Linked DNA regions of Archangium violaceum. The protein of the gene in region 1 interacts with the protein of each later gene in a pairwise test. Links are inferred from orthologs where the notes say so. Each region holds a gene or a part of one and is shown in the gene's direction. Other genes may lie near its edges.

Evidence for each region.
Region 2: the proteins of pheT (region 1) and secD interact in binary tests that used the Escherichia coli proteins (3 or more experiments, as listed by UniProt). The link is inferred for Archangium violaceum from one-to-one orthologs.

Annotation. Positions count from the first base shown.
Region 1 is NZ_CP069338.1:9,521,842-9,525,400, forward strand. What follows is about bases 1-3,106. They hold pheT (phenylalanine--tRNA ligase subunit beta), read left to right. Parts: upstream 1-400; coding sequence 401-2,812; downstream 2,813-3,106. Other genes in these bases: pheS (phenylalanine--tRNA ligase subunit alpha), read left to right, coding at 1-401; JQX13_RS56610 (integration host factor subunit alpha), read left to right, coding at 2,924-3,106. Outside these bases: more of JQX13_RS56610, read left to right, coding at 3,107-3,358.
Region 2 is NZ_CP069338.1:8,194,241-8,209,759, forward strand. Bases 6,904-9,903 are described here. They hold secD (protein translocase subunit SecD), read left to right. Parts: upstream 6,904-7,518; coding sequence 7,519-9,288; downstream 9,289-9,903. Other genes in these bases: tgt (tRNA guanosine(34) transglycosylase Tgt), read left to right, coding at 6,904-6,919; yajC (preprotein translocase subunit YajC), read left to right, coding at 7,163-7,519; secF (protein translocase subunit SecF), read left to right, coding at 9,312-9,903. Also shown: JQX13_RS35075 (KamA family radical SAM protein), read left to right, coding at 1-630; JQX13_RS35080 (KamA family radical SAM protein), read left to right, coding at 630-1,841; JQX13_RS35085 (hypothetical protein), read right to left, coding at 1,879-2,367; JQX13_RS35090 (hypothetical protein), read right to left, coding at 2,501-2,827; JQX13_RS35095 (hypothetical protein), read right to left, coding at 2,869-3,408; JQX13_RS35100 (SpoIID/LytB domain-containing protein), read left to right, coding at 3,480-4,586; tRNA preQ1(34) S-adenosylmethionine ribosyltransferase-isomerase QueA, read left to right, coding at 4,636-5,721; more of tgt, read left to right, coding at 5,735-6,903; more of secF, read left to right, coding at 9,904-10,484; JQX13_RS35130 (hypothetical protein), read right to left, coding at 10,623-11,222; single-stranded-DNA-specific exonuclease RecJ, read left to right, coding at 11,442-13,154; JQX13_RS35140 (YHS domain-containing protein), read right to left, coding at 13,161-13,382; JQX13_RS35145 (MFS transporter), read left to right, coding at 13,634-14,959; JQX13_RS35150 (hypothetical protein), read right to left, coding at 15,080-15,519. UniProt on the Escherichia coli protein: Part of the Sec protein translocase complex. Interacts with the SecYEG preprotein conducting channel. SecDF uses the proton motive force (PMF) to complete protein translocation after the ATP-dependent function of SecA.

The DNA of each region.
Region 1 (3,559 bases):
TGTTCCACCAGGTGGAGGGCCTGCTGGTGGACAAGGACGTCAGCTTCGCCGAACTCAAGGGCACCCTGGACGCCTTCGTGAAGGCCTTCTTCGGCTCGGACACGCGCACGCGCTTCCGCCCGTCCTTCTTCCCCTTCACCGAGCCCTCGGCCGAGGTGGACATCTCCTGCACCTCGTGCGGCGGCAAGGGCTGCCGCGTGTGCAAGCAGACCGGCTGGTTGGAGGTGCTCGGCAGCGGCATGGTGCACCCCAACGTCTTCAAGTACAGCGGTTACGACTCCACCCAGGTCACCGGGTACGCGTTCGGCATGGGCGTGGAGCGCATCGCCATGCTGCGCTACCGCATCGATGACCTGCGGATGATGTTCGAGAACGACGCGCGCTTCCTGGAGCAGTTCTGATGAAGATCTCGGTCAAGTGGCTCGGAGACTACGTGGCGCTGCCGGCCAGTGTGGAGGAGCTGGCACGCAAGCTGACCGCCGTGGGTCTGGAGATTGAAGGCCTCGAGCGCCCCGGCGAGGGGCTGCGCGGCGTGGTGGTGGCGCAGATCAAGGAGTCCGTGCAGCACCCCAACGCGGACAAGCTGTCCGTCACCAAGGTGGACCTGGGTGGCCCGGAGCCGCTCCAGATCGTCTGCGGCGCCAAGAACTTCAAGGTCGGCGACAAGGTGCCGCTGGCCACCATCGGCACGAAGCTGCCCAATGGCGTGGAGATCAAGCAGGCGCCCCTGCGCGGCGTGGACAGCTTCGGCATGCTCTGCTCGGCCAAGGAGCTGGGCCTGTCCGAGGAGTCCTCCGGCCTGCTCATCCTCCCGCAGGACCTGAAGCCCGGCACGCCCATCGCCGAGGCGCTCGGGTTGGATGACGTGGTGCTGGAGGTGAACGTCACCCCCAACCGGCCGGATGCCCTGTCGCACCTGGGCGTGGCCCGGGAGGTGGCGGTGGCCACCGGGGGCACCCTGCGTCCGCCCCAGCCGAAGCTCGCCGAGTCCGGCTCCACCACCTCCGAGAAGGTGAAGGTGCGCATCGAGGACGCGGCGCGCTGCCCGCGCTACGCGGCCCGCGTCGTGGAGAACGTGAAGATCGGTCCCTCGCCCCAGTGGCTGCAGGATCGGCTCAAGGCCTGTGGCGTGCGCCCCATCAGCAACGTGGTGGACGTCACCAACTTCGTCCTCCTCGAGTACGGCCAGCCGCTGCACGCCTTCGACCTGGACAAGGTCTCGGGCCAGGAGATCATCGTCCGCACCGCGAAGCCGGGCGAGAAGATGACCACGCTCGACGGCAAGGAGCGGGCGCTGGAGCCCGAGGATCTGCTCATCTGCGACCGTGACCGGGCCCAGGCCCTGGCCGGCGTGATGGGCGGCGCGGACAGCGAGGTGAGCGCGGGCACGACGCGCGTGGTGATCGAGTCCGCCCACTTCCAGCCCTCGAGCATCCGCCGCTCGTCCAAGCGCCATGGCCTGCACACCGAGGCCTCGCACCGCTTCGAGCGCGGCGCGGACCTCGACGCCGTCATCCCCGCGGTGGATCGCGCCGCGGCCCTCATCGCCGAGCTGGCGGGGGGCACGGTGGCTCCGGGCCGGGTGGACGTGTACCCGCAGCCCCAGACGCAGCGCCGGGTGACGCTGCGCTACGGCCGCGTGGAGAAGGTGCTGGGCGTGGCCATCCCCGAGTCCGAGTGCCGGCGCATCCTCGGTACCCTGGGCTTCAAGTCGGTGGAGGAGGGGAGTGGGCAGACCACCTTCGAGGTGCCTCGGGCTCGCGTGGACGTGGAGCGCGAGGAGGACCTCATGGAGGAGTTGGCCCGCGTCTACGGCTACGACAACATCCCCGCCCGGTTGCCGCGTGGCATCGCCGAGCTGGGTCCCGAGCCGGCCGCCGCCGAGGCCGAGCGTCGCGCCCGCCAGGCCCTGGCCGGCCTGGGCCTGAGTGAGGTGGTGAACTACTCCTTCGTTCCGCCGCGCACGCTGGAGGTGCTGGGAGGGACGGAGAAGCCGGTGGCGCTGCTCAACCCGCTCAGCATGGAGCAGTCGGTGATGCGCACCAGCCTGTTGCCGGGCCTGCTGGAGAACCTCTCCCGCAGCGTGCGTCATCAGGTGGACACCGTCGCCGTGTACGAGATGGGTCGGGCCTACTTCCGGGATCCGGAGGGTGGCCGGGGCCAGCGTCCGGCCGCGCGCGAGGTACCCCGGCTCGCGGGCCTCGTGTGGGGTCTGCGCGGTGGGCGGACCTGGACCCAGAAGGAGGCCCGGGCGGACTTCTATGACGCCAAGGGCGCCCTGGAGGCCGTGCTGCACGCACTCCATGTGGAAGGCGTCCGCTTCGTCGCCTCCGAGGCTCCGTCCTACCACCCCCGCGCCTGCGCCCGGGTGGAGCTGTCCGACGGCACGGTGCTGGGCTACGTGGGCGAGCTGCACCCTCGCGTGAGCAAGGCCCTGGAGCTGCCTCGGGACGTCTTCGCCTTCGAGGTGGACACGGCGCCCCTGTACTCGGCCGCCCGGCTGGTTCCCGCCTGGGGAGGGCTGCCTCGCTTCCCCGCCGTGCTCCGGGACCTGGCCGTGGTGGTGCCCCTGGAGCTCCAGAACGACGAGGTCCGCCGCGTCATCCTGGAGGTCGGTGGCCCCCTGGTGGAGGACGCCCTCATCTTCGACGTCTACACCGGCAAGCCCATCCCCGAGGGAAGCAAGAACCTGGCCTACGCCATCCGCTACCGCTCGCCCGAGCGCACCCTCACCGACGCGGAAGTGAGCGCCGCCCACCAGCGCATCATCTCCGAGGTCAACCAGCGACTGGGCGGAGCCCTCCGGACCTGAGTGAGAGGCTCCAAGGGGAAAACCTGAGTGAAACCGGTGGGTTGACAGCTGTCAGGGAAGGCTGTCACAGTCCGCCGGGTTCACCGCAGAGAGGGGCGCGAAGGTACTCGCATGACCAAGGCGGACATCATCGAAGGGGTCTACGAGAAGGTCGGCTTCTCCAAGAAGGAGTCGGCGGAGATCGTCGAGCTCGTCTTCGACACCTTCAAGGAAACGCTCGAGCGCGGGGACAAGATCAAGATCTCGGGGTTCGGCAACTTCCAGGTGCGCCAGAAGAAGGCGCGCGTGGGCCGCAATCCGCAGACCGGCAAGGAGATCGAGATCTCGGCGCGTCGGGTGCTGACCTTCCGGCCGAGCGCGGTGCTGAAGGCCGCGCTCAACGGCGAGCAGATTCCGGAGAACCACTCCGAGCTGGATGCCGCGGAGGAGGCCGCCGCCGACGCGGCCGAGGCCGCGGGTCTGGATCCCGAGGATCTGGACGAGGAGCTGGAGGAGCTCCCGGAGTACAAGGCTTCCGTGGGCGGAATGAAGGCGAAGGCCGAATGAGTTTTTGAAGGGCTGCTCGATCTCGTACTTGACCCATGGGGCAGGTGAAGGCATAAGGCAGCCCATCTCGCCGACGCCGGCGGGACACACATCGGGGCGTAGCGCAGCCTGGTAGCGCACTTGCTTGGGGTGCAAGTGGTCGCTGGTTCAAATCCAGTCGCCCCGACCATCGAAGGCCCTGGAGTTTCACTTTGCGGTGGA
Region 2 (15,519 bases), 1.3 Mb from region 1 along the record:
AGCAAGGGCCTCATGGCCATCCCCCAGCACTTTCTCCAGGATCAGGTGCTGCAGGGACTGGAGCGCCTCGCCAAGAAGGCCAACGAGCGCGGCGTGGACCTCGCGCTCCACACCCACGTCAACAACGCCCGCCAGCTCACCCCGCTCGTGGGCAAGGCCGTGCGCAAGTTGCTCGACATGGGTTTCCGCGACGTGCGCAACCAGGGCGTGCTCCTGCGCGGCGTCAACAGCTCCCCCAAGGAACTCCTCGAGCTGTGCTTCACGCTGCTCGATCACGCGAAGATCCTCCCGTACTACTTCTACATGTGCGACATGATCCCCAACTCGGAGCACTGGCGGCTCAGCGTGGCCGAGGCCCAGCAGCTCCAGCACGACATCATGGGGTACATGCCCGGCTTCGCCACCCCGCGCATCGTCTGCGACGTGCCCTTCGTCGGTAAGCGCTGGATCCACCAGGTGGCCGATTACGACCGCGAGCGCGGCATCTCGTACTGGACCAAGAACTACCGCACCGGCATCGAGGGCAATGACCCCGATGCCCTCTCGCGCAAGTACGAGTACTTCGACCCCATCTACACGCTGCCCGAGTCGGGCCAGCAGTGGTGGCGCGAGCAGGCCAAGGCGGCGTGATGTTCCCCTCAGCGCCGCCCTCCAAGGGCGCTCCCTCGCGTCCGGCTTCCGAGGCCGGGCGCCGGGCCCTCTTTCCCGAGGCCACCGACGCCGAGTGGTCCGACTGGCGCTGGCACCAGCGCCATGCCGTGCGCAACCTCGCGCAGCTGGAGAAGTTCGTCCCCCTCACGCCCGATGAGCGCGCCGGCGTGCAGGAGACCTCGTCCCTGTTCCGCATCGGCATCAGCCCGTATTACCTGTCCCTCATCGACCGGGACCATCCGCTCTGTCCCATCCGGATGCAGTCCATTCCCGTGCGCGCCGAGGCCCGCATCCGCCCCGGTGAGCTCGCGGATCCGCTCGGCGAGGACAAGACCCGGCCCGAGGAGGCCATCGTCCACAAGTACCCGGACCGCGTGCTCTTCCTCGCGCTCGACACGTGCTCCGTCTACTGCCGCCACTGCACCCGCCGCCGTATCACCAAGGGCGGTGAGGCCGAGCTCTCCAAGGAGCAGATGCGCCGCGGCATCGAGTACATCCGCCGCCACCCCGAGGTGCGCGACGTGCTCATCTCCGGTGGGGATCCGTTCCTCCTCTCCGAGGAGCGGCTGGAGGAGCTGCTCGCGCCCCTGTACGACATCCCCCACGTGGAGATGGTGCGCATCGGGACCCGCGTGCCCGTGTGTCTGCCCATGCGCGTCACCGACTCGCTGGCCCGTCTCCTGCGCCGCTACGCCCCCCTCTACGTCGTCACCCACTTCAACCACCCGAAGGAAGTGACCCCCGAGGCCCGCGAGGCCTGCGAGCGGCTCGTGGACCACGGCGTCCCCGTGGAAAACCAGGCCGTGCTCATGCGGCGGCTCAACTCGGATGCCCGCATCATCAAGGAGCTCTCCCACGCCCTCCTGCGCATCCGCGTCCGCCCGTACTACCTCCACCAGATGGACGTGGCCGAGGGCTGCGAGCACCTGCGCACCCCCATTTCCAAGGGCATGGAGATCCTCCAGCAGTTGCGCGGTCACACCACCGGGCTCGCCGTGCCCCACCTCGCCGTGGACCTGCCCGGCGGCGGCGGCAAGGTGACGCTCCAGCCCGATTACGTGCTCGAGCGCGGTGAGCAGAAGACCGTATTCCGCAACTACAAGGGCGAGCGCTACGACTACCCCGAGCCCGAGGAGACCGACTGCTCCTGCCCCTACGACTCCGTGTGGCAGCAGAAGCGTTGGGGGTAGGGGAGGGGGGTTACTTCTCCTCGGACGGACCCTGCGCCTATTTGGCCGGGGTTTCCTCTCCAGAGGGCAGGCCGTGCTCCACCGCGGGCAGTGAGCCCTCCTGCTCCTCCAGTGTCACCGGATTCTCGTCGCTGAACCCCTGCTGGACCTGGATCTCCCCGGGCCCATGGGCCTTCGAGGCCGCGGCCTTCTCCTTCGCCTCCAGTTCCTTCTCCGCGGCATCTACCTCCGCGTTCTGCTTCGGCCCCATCCGGGCCGTCTGCCGCGCGTAGTCCTTCCGCGACACCCCATTCTTCTCCATCACTTCCTGGAGGGCTTCCTGCTGCTCGCGGATCATCTGCCGCCGCTCGGCGTTGGTCATCTCCGACGGCTTCTTGTTGCCGTGCGCCGCGTTCACCTTCGCCTCCGCGGCCTTCTCGTCGCGCCGGATTCGGGCGAGCTGCTCGGGCGTGAGATCCTCGGCGAGCACGAGGCCCGGCACGGTGAGCCAGCTCGAGAACAGCAGGATGGAGAGACGGCGGGACATGGAGGCTCCTGGGTGGGCCTGGTGGGCCTCCCCATCGTATGGGAGGTTGGGGACCCGTGGGTAATCTCGTGGGAAGAACCCAGGAGCCGATACCCTCACCCCGACCCTCTCCCAGCGGGAGAGGGAGATGGGTTCAGCGATCCCGGCAACGCGTGCAGCTGTCCGTCGTTTCCGCGCAGGACTCCCTCGCCCGAACGCACCGCCGCGGGAGATCCGTCCGGTCCGGATGGTCCGTCACCACGTCGCAGAGGTCTTCCGCCACGCCGCACGTCTGGGTGGAGAGGGTGCACCGGTCCGAACAGGACATGTCTCCCGCGGAGGCGCTTCGGGCTCGTAGCTCCTCGAGCCGCGCCTCGTAGGTGGTGAGCTGGTCATCGTCCGAGCCGGCCACCCGGGTATCCACCTGCTTGGGACATCCCACGAGGGCCAGCGTCAGCAGGGCAAGGCTCGCAGCGCGCATGCGTCTCCCTTATGCGTCGGCCGCCCGCTCCGTCCAGGGCCTCAGCGTTCGATGGACCGCGGTTGGACAGGTGGAGGGCGCTCCTCGGGGCGATTGCAGTACAGGTATGCCGTCAGTCCCAACAGGGCCAGCACCGCCAGCTTCCTCAGCCAGTCTTCCCGTTGGCGCTTCGGAGAGTCCTCCTCCTCGTGCTCGGCCGCCTCGAGCGCCGCCGCTACCTCCGGGCCCAGTTCGCGCAGTCGCCGGCACAGCGCCACCGTCCCCGCCAGCGCGGGCGGCACCGCCGCCGTCTCACGCTCCAGCGCCTCGGCGAGTGCCCGCGCCCAGACGTCCTCCTCCGTGTCGTTCTCCGGCTGCCGGCAGGGGAGGGCCGCCTCCTTCGTCAGGGCCAGGCCGGCCCTCAGCAGGTGGACCGAGAACGCCTCCTTCGAGATGCCGTAGAAGGTCGCGCTGTCCTCCTGCGAGCGGTTCTGCACCAGCCGCGTCACGAGGAAGGCGGAGGTGCGGTACGGCAGCGCTCGGAGCGCCGCGCGGAGCTCGGCGGTCGAGGAGAGGCGGGAGGCGTCGGGGGCAGGGGACACGGGGGCGGCATTCTCCGTCATCCGCCGGCCGATTTCTTGAGCCTCGTGCACCGCCCCCTACACTGACCGGCATGTTGCGTCCTGTCGCACTGCTGCTGCTCCTGCTCGCGCCCCTCCGCGCGCTCGCCGTGGAGACCATGCGCATCGCCATGGGCGACGCCCAGAGCGAGGTGCGTGTGAGTGGGAAGGGTCTGTCCTTCGGCTCCGATACCGAGGATGCCCGCTTCTCCCCACTCGACCAGGACAGCGTCGTCGTCCGGCGCAAGGGCTCGCGCCTGGAGCTCAACGGGGCCCCCGTCATCGGTAACTCGGTGCGTTTCCGCGCCGGCCTGGACGCGCAGGACGCGGGGGTGCCCGGCTCCTCACCCCTGCGCGCGGGTGACATGGAGGTTCGTGGCGACGTCGTCGTGCGCATCTACAAGGGCGGACTCCAGCTCATCAACGTCATCCCGCTCGAGGACTACCTGGCCGCCGTGCTCGGCAGCGAGATGCCCGTGTCCTTCCCCCTCGAGGCCCTCAAGGCCCAGGCCGTGGCCGCCCGCACCTACGCCCTCCAGAAGAAGCTCGAGACCTACGGCAGCCCCTTCCACATGGGCAGCAGCGTGCTCCACCAGGTCTACGGTGGCGTCAATCGCGAGGACGCGCGCACCCGCTCCGCCGTGGAGGCCACCCGGGGAGAGGTGCTCACCTACGAGCTCGCCCCCATCGAGGCCTACTTCCATGCCTCCTGCGGCGGCCGGACCGAGACCGGCCAGAATGCCCTCGGGCGCGCGCTCCCCTATCTGCGGGCCGTGGACTGCCCGTGTGGCCGTCTGCCCGCCAGCCGCTGGAGCGCCACCCTCTCCGACTCCGAGCTGCGCTCCGCCCTGGGCCAGTCCACCGAGGGCTTCCGCGTCACCTCCCGCACCAGCACCCACCGGGTGAACCGGGTGGTCACCTCCAGCGGCGCCTCGCTCGATGGGGCGACCCTCCGGCGCAAGCTCGGCTACACGAAGCTCAAGAGCCTGGAGTTCGACGTGGAGCACACTTCCGGTGGCTGGCACTTCAATGGCCGTGGCTACGGCCACGGCGCCGGCCTGTGCCAGTGGGGCGCCAAGGCGCTCGCGGACGAGGGGCTCTCCTACCGGGACATCCTCCTGCACTACTACCCGGGGACCGAGCTGCAGCATCTCTACTGATACATCCCGTTTCGTCGAGGCGCCCGGGCTGTTAGAAGCGCCTCCTCCCGTGTCGTCACTGCTCTCCGATTACGACTTCGAACTGCCCGAGGCGCAGATCGCCCAGGCGCCCCTCTCCACCCGGGATGCCTCCCGCCTCATGGTGGTGAGCCGCGCTTCGGGTGCGTGGGCCCACCGCCACTTCTCCGAGCTGCCCGGGCTGCTGCGCGAGGGCGACCTGCTCGTCGTCAACGACGCCCGCGTCATCCCCGCACGGCTCCTCGGCTCCAAGGCCGGCACCGGCGGCCGTGTGGAACTGCTCGTCGTCCGCCCGTCGGCCCCCACGCTCACCTCCCAGGCACTCGGAGGCGCCGCCGAGGCCCTCGAGTGGATCTGCCTCGGCCAGGCCTCCAAGGGCCTCAAGCCCGGGGCGCGCATCTCCTTCCCCGGAGGACTGGATGCCGAGGTGCTGGAGGCGCTCGGGGGCGGCGAGTACCGGGTGCGCTTCCACGCCGCGCCGGGCACGTCGCTCGCCGAGGTGCTGGAGAAGGCCGGCCGCCTGCCTCTGCCGCCCTACATCACCCGCCCTCCCGAGGCCTCCGACGCCGAGCGTTACCAGACGGTGTACGCGCGGGCCTCGGGCGCGGTGGCGGCGCCCACGGCGGGGCTGCACTTCACCGAGGCCACCTTCGCGGCGCTCGCGGCCCGGGGCATCCACCGCGTCGAGGTGACGCTGGACGTGGGGCCCGGCACCTTCCTCCCCGTCCGGGAGGAGAACCTCGAGAAGCACCACATGCACCCGGAGCGCTACTTCGTCCCCGAGGCCACCGCCCGGGCGGTGAACGCCGCGAAGGCCGAGGGCCGCCGGGTGGTGGCGGTGGGTACCACCGTGGTGCGCACCCTGGAGTCGGCCACGGACCCGGACACGGGCGCGCTGCGCGCCGGGCCGGGGGAGACGACGATGTTCATCCGCCCCGGTTTCACCTTCCGGCAGGTGGACGTGCTGCTCACCAACTTCCACCTCCCGCGCTCGACGCTGGTGGTGCTGGTGAGCGCGCTGCTCGGCCGGGAGCGCACCCTGGCGGCCTACCGGGAGGCGGTCGCCGCCGGCTACCGGTTCTTCTCGTACGGCGACGCGATGTTGGTGACGGAGTAGGAGACACGACGCAATGGGAGAGCCGCGCAAGGAGAAGGGTGATACCCGGGTTCCACCGAGCCTGGTGCGCTACGAGCTGCTGCACGAGGACGCCTCGGGCACGCGCGCGCGCCGGGGGCGGCTGCACACCCCCCATGGCCTTGTGGAGACGCCCATCTTCATGCCCGTGGGCACCGTGGGCAGCGTCAAGGGCGTGGGGCCGGATGAGCTGCTGACGCTCGATGCTCAAATCATCCTCGGCAACACCTACCACCTGATGCTCCGCCCCGGAGACGACCTGGTGGGGGAGATGGGCGGCCTGCACCGCTTCATCTCCTGGGACCGCCCCATGCTCACCGACAGTGGGGGCTTCCAGGTCTTCAGCCTCGCCGAGAAGCGGAAGATCACCGAGGAGGGCGCGGCCTTCCAATCCCACCTGGACGGTCGGCACATCCTCCTGTCCCCCGAGCGCTCCATCGAGATTCAGGAGACGCTCGGCGCGGACATCATCATGGCCTTCGACGAGTGCCCGCCCTCCACCGAGGACCGGGCCTACATGGAGAAGTCCCTGGCGCGCACCACGCGCTGGCTGCACCGGTGCGTGAAGGCCTGGAGCCGCGAGCGCTCCTCGCTCTTCGGCATCGTCCAGGGGGGCCTGAACAAGGATCTGCGCAAGGCCCACGCCGAGCAGGTGTGCGCGGTGGACCTGCCGGGGTACGCGCTCGGAGGCTTCTCGGTGGGGGAGACCCCCGAGGCCATGCACGAGGGCGTGGCCTTCTCCGCTCCGCTGCTCCCCCGGGACAAGCCGCGCTACCTGATGGGGGTGGGGACGCCCGTGGACCTGGTCACCTGCGTGGAGCACGGGGTGGACATGTTCGACTGCGTGCTGCCCACCCGTTGCGCGCGCAACGGCCTGCTCTTCACCTCGGAGGGCAAGGTCACCATCCGCAATGCCACGTACGCCAAGGATGACCGGCCCGCGGATCCGGCCTGCTCCTGCTACACCTGCCGCAACTTCAGCCGGGCCTACCTGCGTCACCTGTTCGTGGCGGGGGAAATCCTCGCCATGCGGCTCAACACCCTGCACAACCTCCACTACTTCCTGGGTCTCATGAAGCAGGTGCGCCAGGCCATCTCCGAGGACCGGTACGCCTCGTTCGCCCGTGACTTCCGCGAGAAGGCCCGGGCCCAGGAGGCCGAGCGCACGAGGTCGAAGTAGCCCTGGCGGCCATCCAAACGGCCGGTTCCCGGGGTCCGCCGGAGCCTCTCCAGAGTGGCGGACGAGGCCTCCGGGAGAGGTGGGCGGGCGGGCATGACACGTCACGGAAAGGCCGGGGCCGCCTCGCCGTTCACTTGCCCGGGGTGTGCGCCTGCTGCTAAGAGGCCCCCCTTTCCGATTAATCCGTTGTCCGAGGGTGGACGGCGGCTCGGGCGGAACCCTTTCCAAGCGAAGAGGCGGTTTGTGGCTGACAGCTTTCTGATCCTGGCGCAGGCAGCGGGCGGAACCGGCGGATGGACGAACATCGTGTTCATCATCGGCCTGTTCGCGATCATGTACTTCATCATGATCCGGCCGCAGCAGAAGCAACTCAAGGCGCACCGCGAGCTGATCTCCAGCCTGAAGAAGGGTGATGAGGTCATCACCCAGGGCGGCCTCATCGGACGCATCCATGTGGTGGCCGAGCGAGAGGTGACGCTCGAGGTGTCCAACGGAGTGCGCATCCGCGTGCTCAAGACTTCCGTGGCTGGCAGGTACGCCGCTCCTGGCGAGACGCCGGCCTCGGTCGCGAAGACCGACGAGAAGAAGGAGGAGAAGTAATGGACCGCGGCTGGTACTGGAGGCTGGGCCTGATCATCGGCGTGACGCTGCTGACCATCTGGTGCCTCATTCCCTCCTATTATTCCCTGTTCGTGCTCGACAAGAGCCAGCGCAACAACCTGGCCCTGCTCGAGGAGAAGCTGCCCGCGTGGGCGCCCCCGGCGAAGTACCGCATCAACCTGGGGCTGGACCTGCAGGGTGGCATCCACATGGTGATGCGGGTGGACACCAAGACGGCGCTGCAGAAGCGGACCGAGCGCCGGGGGGATCAGATCGCCCGCTACATCAACGACAAGCAGCTGGGCCAGGTGACCGTGGACACGGACGCCGAGGCGCTCCAGCTCACGCTGACGGCGCAGGATCCGGCCACCATGGACGCGATCGAGAAGGAGGTGCTCGCCACCTTCACCGACTTCGTCCGGGTGTCGCGTGACGGCAACAAGCTGGTGCTGGCGCCGGACGAGGGCCAGGTGAACCTCTTCCGCGAGGAGTCGGTGGACCAGGCGATGCTCGTCATCCGCCGCCGCATCGACAAGTGGGGCGTGGCCGAGGTGGACGTGCGCAAGCTGGGCACCGACGCCATCCAGATCTCCCTGCCGGGCCGCAATGATCCCGAGCAGGCCAAGGAGCTGGTGGGCACCACGGCGCAGCTCGAGTTCCGCATGGTGGACGACACCACGGACTTCTTCGGGAAGACCTTCCAGGAGTCCCCGCCGCCGGAGGGCAGCAACATCACGCTGACCACCGCCGAGGGCTTCCCCCAGCTGCAGGGCCCCAACCGCGAGGCGCTGCTGGCGTACCTGAAGGACAAGACGCCCCAGGACCGCGAGGTGCTGATGGAGTGCATCCCCAGCGCGACGAAAAAGGGCGTGTGCGACAGCTACCGCACCTACCTGGTGGAGAAGGACGTGCCGCTGACGGGCGAGAGCCTGACGGGCGCGGACGCTTCGCTCAGCCAGCTCAACGAGCCGGAGGTGAACGTCAGCTTCGACGCGGCTGGCGCGCGTGAGTTCGAGCAGCTCACCGAGAAGGGGGTGGGCCGCCGCATGGCCATCGTCCTGGACGACTACGTGCAGTCGGCGCCGCGCATCAACGAGCGCATCGGTGGTGGCCGGGCGCGCATCACCATGGGCCGCTCGGGTGGCCGTCCCCTCCAGGAGTGGCTGTCCGACGCGCAGACGCTGGCGCTGGCCCTCAAGGCGGGCGCGCTGCCGGCGCCGGTGACCACCGGTGAGATCCGCCAGGTGGGCGCCTCGCTGGGCGACGAGCTCATCCGCAAGGGCGGCCTGGCCGCGGGCGTGGGCGTGCTCTGCGTCATCGTCTTCATGGCCCTCTACTACAGGTCCGCCGGCCTCATCGCGGACGTGGCGCTGCTGCTCAATGGCCTGCTCATCCTCGGTGGCCTGGCGCTCTTCAACGCCACGCTCACCCTGCCGGGCATCGCCGGCTTCGTGCTGACGCTCGGTATCGCGGTGGATGCCAACGTGCTCATCAACGAGCGCATCCGCGAGGAGCTCAGCCACGGCAAGACGGCTCGCGCCGCGGTGGACCAGGGCTACGATCGTGCCTTCTGGACCATCTTCGACGCGCACGTCACCGCGCTCATCGCCGGCTTCATCCTCTTCTTCACGGGCACGGGTCCGGTGCGCGGTTTCGCCACCACGCTCATCATCGGCCTGCTGGCGTCGCTCTTCACGTCCATCCTCGTGACGCGCGTCATCATGACCTACTTCGTCCACGGTCGTAACGCCCAGACGGTGTCCGTCTAGCAAGGCCTCGAGGTTCAGCAGACATGCAACTGCTCAAGAACAAGACGAACATCGACTTCATCGGCAAGCGCAAGCCGGCGCTCTTCATCTCCACGGCGATCAACCTGATCATCCTGATCGGCATCGCCGTGTGGGGCTTCAACCTCGGCGTGGACTTCGCCGGCGGTACGGTGGTGGAGGTGAAGTTCGACCACCCCATCTCCGCGGCGGAAGTCCGCAAGCGCGCCGAGTCCGGCGGGCTGCACGACGTCGCCGTGCAGAGCATCGGCTCGGCGGACGAGAACTCGTTCCTGCTGCGCCTGGGTGGCGTGACCCAGCTCACCGAGGAGAGCGCCGGCAAGGCGGCCTCGGCCCTCCAGGCCCTGGGCCCGGTGGACCCGAAGAACGTCCGCTCGGACCTGGCCAACGGCATCATCAACTTCCGCTCCGCGCAGCCCCTCGACGCCGAGCAGGTCCGCGCGGCGGTGGAAGGGGCCGGCACGGGCGTGGAAGAGGTGCGCGAGCTGGGTCAGGCGCAGGCCGGTGGCTTCGACTACCAGGTCGTCGCCAGCGGCATGGCGGACCGGATCCGCAGCGCGCTGATGTCGGGCGTGCAGCAGGACAAGCCGGACTTCGAGATGCGCCGCACCGAGTACGTGGGTCCGCAGGTCGGCAAGCAGCTGCGCAACCGCGGCGTCATGGCCCTGCTGTACTCCATGATGGCCATCCTCGTGTACGTGGCGTTCCGGTTCGACTTCAAGTTCGGCCCCGGCGCGCTGCTCGCCATGCTCCACGACGTCGTGATGGTGGCCGGCTTCTACCTGTTCAGCCGCGCCGAGTTCAGCCTCACCGCCATCGCCGCGCTGCTCACCGTCGTGGGTTACTCGGTCAACGACACCATCGTGGTCTACGACCGCATCCGCGAGGACATGGGCAAGTACAAGGGCAAGCCGCTGGCCGAGGTCATCAACATCGCCGTCAACGACACCCTGGCTCGCACCATCCTCACCTCGGGCACCACGGCCCTCTCCCTCGTCGGTCTCATCATCTTCGGCGTCGGTGAGATCCGCGACTTCGCCTGGGCCATGCTCGTGGGCATCATCGTCGGCACGTACTCGTCCGTGTACATCGCCAGCCCGCTCACCATCTGGCTCGATGAGCGCGCCGCCGCTCGCGAGGCCAAGAAGGGCGGCATGGAGCAGCCCAAGGTCGCCTGAGCCACAGTGGGGGTACAGAGGGGTACATACTCTCACCCCAGCCCTCTCCCAGTGGGAGAGGGGGCATACACGGAAGGCCCTCGTGCTCCGCGGATCCGCGGCGACGAGGGCCTTCGGTGTTTCTGGGGCGTCCCCCCCTTAAAATCGGCCTCCTACCGTGAGGTTCGTGCCCAGGATGCCGCCGCTCGCGTCACCCGGCACCGCCGCGTCCGCGAAGTTGTCGTCCACCAGCACCCGGTAGGTCCCTCGGATGCCCGCCGTCAGTGCCCCGCTGTTGAACTCGACCCCCGCCGCCAGCGGCAGCTCCTCCATCAGGTCCGAGCTGTACGGGCCATTTCCCGCCCCCCGCACGTACACGTAGGACACCCCCAGCCCCGCCCCCACGAAGGGACGCACCCGCTCCATGAAGGGGGGCGATAGCTTCACCAGGCTGGTCGCCCCATGGCGCATGAGCGAGGGCGCCTCGGCGGACCGGAAGCGATCGTCCGTCACGTCGTTCTTCGAGCCGTCGTAGCCCACCTCGAAGCCCAGCATCTTGTAGGGTTGGAGGTTGAGGGTGACGCCCCACGTGGGACCCGTGGCGGACAATCCTCCAAGGTCTCCCGTGTACCCACCGATGCCGCCGCCCAGGAAGACGTTCACATCTCCTTGCTTCGGGTCCCCTCCTCGTGCCATCGCGCTACCCGCGAGCCCCAATCCGAGCGCCAGGGCCGTCATCCGGATGCCCCTCGAAGTCATGCCAAGCTCCTTGTTCTCTGGTTTGCAGTCGAAGCTGTGCATCCCTGGCAACGCCGGGGCCGGGCAGGCATCCAACAGGCGCTCGTCCGCCCGTCCGCTCCATGGACGGAGGCGCGAGCCCCAGGTCGGGTTCCCTCGGAGAGACTTCCGAGGTAGACTGGGGGTGTATTCTTGTTGGCCCATGTGCCCGGAGCGGGCACCCCAGGAGGGGAGGCGAACGTGCGTTGGTTGATGCCGGAAGTACCCCAGGAGCAGGCAGCGTCGCTGGCCGCTGAGCTGGGGCTGCATCCGCTCTCCGCGCGCGTGCTCGTGCACCGGGGCCTGCGCACCCCCGAGGCCGCCTCGGCCTTCCTGTCGGACCGGCTGGCGGACCTCCCCGATCCCTTCCGGATGAAGGGCATGGCCGCCGCCGTGGATCGGCTGTTCCGCGCCATCCGCGAGAAGGAGCGCATCACCCTCTACGGCGACTACGACGTGGATGGCGTGTGCTCCACCTCGCTCGTGTGCCTGTTCCTGCGCGAGCTGGGCGCCAGGCCGGCCACGTACATCCCCCACCGGTTGGACGAGGGCTACGGCCTCAACCTCCAGGCGGTGGAGAAGATCGCCTCGGACGGGACCCGGGTCCTGGTGACACTCGACTGCGGCGTCACCTCCGTGGCGGAGATCTCCCGGGCGAAGGAGCTGGGCCTGGACGTGGTGGTGGTGGATCACCACACGGTGCCCCCCACGCTGCCCCCGGCCGTGGCGGTGCTCAACCCGCACCAGCCCGGCTGCGAGTACCCCACCAAGCACCTGTGCGCCGCCGGCGTGGCCTTCAACCTCTGCATGGGCCTGCGCAAGAAGCTGCGCGAGGACGGCTGGTTCGCCACCCGCAAGGAGCCCAACCTCAAGGCGCTGCTCGATCTGGTGGCCATGGCCACGGTGGCGGACGTGGTGCCCCTCACGGGCGCCAACCGCATCCTCGTCCACCATGGGCTGCAGGAGCTCTCCGCGGGCCGCCGCTACGGCGTGCGCGCGCTCAAGGAGGTCGCCGGCCTCGAGGCGGACAGCCCCGTCACCGCCGGGCAGGTGGGCTTCCGTCTGGGGCCTCGCATCAACGCCGCGGGCCGTCTGCATGACGCCTCGCTGGGGCTTCAGCTGTTGTGCTCCGAGTCACTCGACGCGGCGCGCTCGCTGGCGCAGGTGCTGGATCGCGCCAACGCCGAGCGGCAGGGCATCGAGAGCAGCATCCTCACCGAGGCGCTCGCCCAGGCGCAGGAGCGGGCCGAGCACGCGCGCGGCTTCGTCCTCTACGCGGACGGCTGGCACCCGGGTGTCATCGGAATCGTGGCCTCGCGCGTGGTGGAGCGCTTCCACCGGCCCACCGTCATGATCGGAGTGAAGGACGGGGTAGGGAAGGGCTCGGCGCGCAGCATCGAGGGCTTCCACCTCTACGACGCGCTCAGCGGTTGCGCGGACCTGCTCGCGCGCTTCGGTGGGCACAAGCACGCCGCCGGCCTCACCGTGGAGGCGAAGCACCTGCCCGCCCTGCGTGAGTCCTTCGAGCGCATCGCCCGGCAGCGGCTCACGCCGGAGGATCTGATTCCCCGCTGCAAGGTGGACGCGGTGGTGCGCGTGAACGAGCTGGACGAGCGCGCGGTGGAGGCGCTGCAGCGGCTCGGGCCTTTCGGACAGGGCAACCCCGAGCCCGTGCTGGTGCTGCGCCATCAAGTGGCTCGCCCGCGCGTGCTGCCGCCCAAGTCCGGAGGCGCCGGCCACCTCAAGCTGGCCCTGGTGGACGCCCCCTCCGTGGACGCCATCGGCTTCGGCATGGCGGACCGGCTGGCGCTCACCGAGGGTCCGGTGGACCTGGCCTTCCAGGCTGGCTTCGACACCTTCCGCGGGCAGCGGCGGCTGTCCCTCAAGCTCAAGGACCTGCGCGTCGCGGCCTGAGTCCGCTCAGGCAATGCCCCAGCGCACCCGTCCCGGCGTCAGCAGCGCTCCCGCGCGGGCCAGGTCGTTCATGCGGAATCGCTCGGCCTGACGCTCGAACGCCGTGCGGCACCGCTCCGAGCAGAAGAAATACCGACGCTTCTTGTACTCCGTGGACGGACGGCTCTCGGGCGCCTCCAATTGCTTGCCGCAGACCGGATCCAGGTGTCGCTTCGATACGTCCTTCATTTCCCCGCCTCCCCACCAGACTCGCCTTCCTTCGTGGCGACTCAAAGCAGCGGGCGTGCCAACGGCGTGACTCGTGGATTCGCGGGGTTGGGCGGGTGAGAGTCCGACAAAGAGGCAAGGGGCGGCCAGCGGGGGGAAAACTTTTTCTTGCCCGCGGGTGCCGGATTGCACCCCGGTACGAGGCCCGGTGGGTAAGAGGGATCCTCATCCCTCCTCTTGCCCGACCTCGCCGCTCACGTTGAGATCACCCCGTGCCAACCCCTTCGATCCCAGAAACCCAGCCGATTCACGCACAGCGACCGCTCACCGGACAGGACGCCAGGACGCTCGCTCTGGCGGCGCTGGGTGGCGCGCTCGAGTTCTACGACTTCATCATCTTCGTGTTCTTCGCCCGGGCGATCGGCCAGCTGTTCTTCCCGGCCGACACGGCGGAGTGGCTGCGCCAGCTGCAGACGTATGGGCTGTTCGCGGTCGCCTACCTGGCGCGTCCCCTGGGCGGCATCGTGATGGCGCACTTCGGCGACCGCAGTGGCCGCAAGCGGATGTTCGCGCTGAGCGTGTTCATGATGGCCGTGCCGACGCTCCTCATCGGCATGCTGCCCACCTTCGCCACCATGGGTTACGGAGCGCCCCTGGCGCTGCTGGTGCTTCGTATGCTCCAGGGCGCGGCCGTGGGCGGTGAGGTGCCGGGTGCCTGGGTCTTCGTCTCCGAGCACGTGCCGGCTCGTCGCGTCGGCTTCGCCTGCGGCACGCTCACCTCGGGGCTGACGTTCGGCATCCTGCTCGGCTCGCTCGTGGCGACCGCGATCAACAAGATCTACACCCCGGACGAGGTGCTGGCGTTCGCGTGGCGCGTGCCCTTCCTGGTGGGAGGCGTGTTCGGCTTCTTCGCCGTGTTCCTGCGCCGCTGGTTGGCCGAGACGCCGGTGTTCGAGGAGATGCGCAAGCGCCGGGCCCTGGTGGAGGAACTGCCGCTCAAGGCCGTGCTGCGCGGCCATGTCGCCGGGGTGGTGGTGTCCATGCTGCTCACCTGGGTGCTCACCGCCGGCATCGTGGTGGTGATCCTCCTGACGCAGGATCTGCTGCAGAAGCTCTACGGCATCGCGCCGGCCCAGGCGCTGGAGGCCAACAGCGTCGCCACGCTGAGCCTCACCCTGGGGTGTATCTGCTTCGGCCTGCTCGCGGATGGCTGGGGCGTCGTCCGGGCGCTGACCCTCGGCTGTGCCGCGCTGCTCGTGGCGACGTACGTGTTCTACACCGGCGTGGGCCAGTCTCCGGGGCACCTCGTTCCGCTGTACGCGATGGCGGGCTTCTGCGTCGGCGTGGTCGGCGTGGTGCCCACGGTGATGGTGCACGCCTTCCCTCCGGCCGTGCGCTTCTCGGGCATCTCGTTCTCGTACAACGTGGCCTACGCCATCTTCGGCGGGCTCACGCCCATGGTCGTCACCCTGCTCACGAAGACGAGCCCGATGGGGCCCGCTTTCTATGTGGCCGGGGTGTGCTGCGTGGGGCTGCTCGTGGCGCTCTACCTGGGATTCGCGAGCCGCTCGCGTTTCTCCGCCATGAGCGCCTCGTAGGCTCGCTGACCCTCACCCCAGCCCTCTCCCAGGGGGAGAGGGGGCATTCACGGGGGGAACCCGGGGGGCGAGATACCCTCACCCCGTCCCTCTCCCGAGGGGAGAGGGGGGATTGATTGATTAGAACGCGGTGCCCAGGCTCGCGCCCAGGAACGTGTCGTCCATGTAGCCTCGCCGGAAGCGCAGCAGCTCCACACGCCACGCCAGCCGCACGTTCGACTCCGACGACAGCTTCGTCCGGCCTCGCAGGCCCACTCCGTATTGGATGAGCGGCTTGATCTCGTCCATCGGCGTCAGCTTGCCGCCAATCTCCAGCGTCGTGTGCTCGTACGCGATGCCTCCGCCCACCTGTGCGTAGACGCCATAGTCCGAGCCCTCCCCGAAGGTCAGCTCGTACGCCGGCGCGATCGTGGCGTAGTGCAGCCGCGTGTCTCCCACGATGAGCTGCGTCCCCTCGCGCATCCCGGCGTACGTGTAGCGCACGTCGAACCAGAGCGCCTCGCGCAGCGGCTCCACGTTCAGCAGCCGGCCGTACTCCCAGGTGAAGCGTCCACCGATGG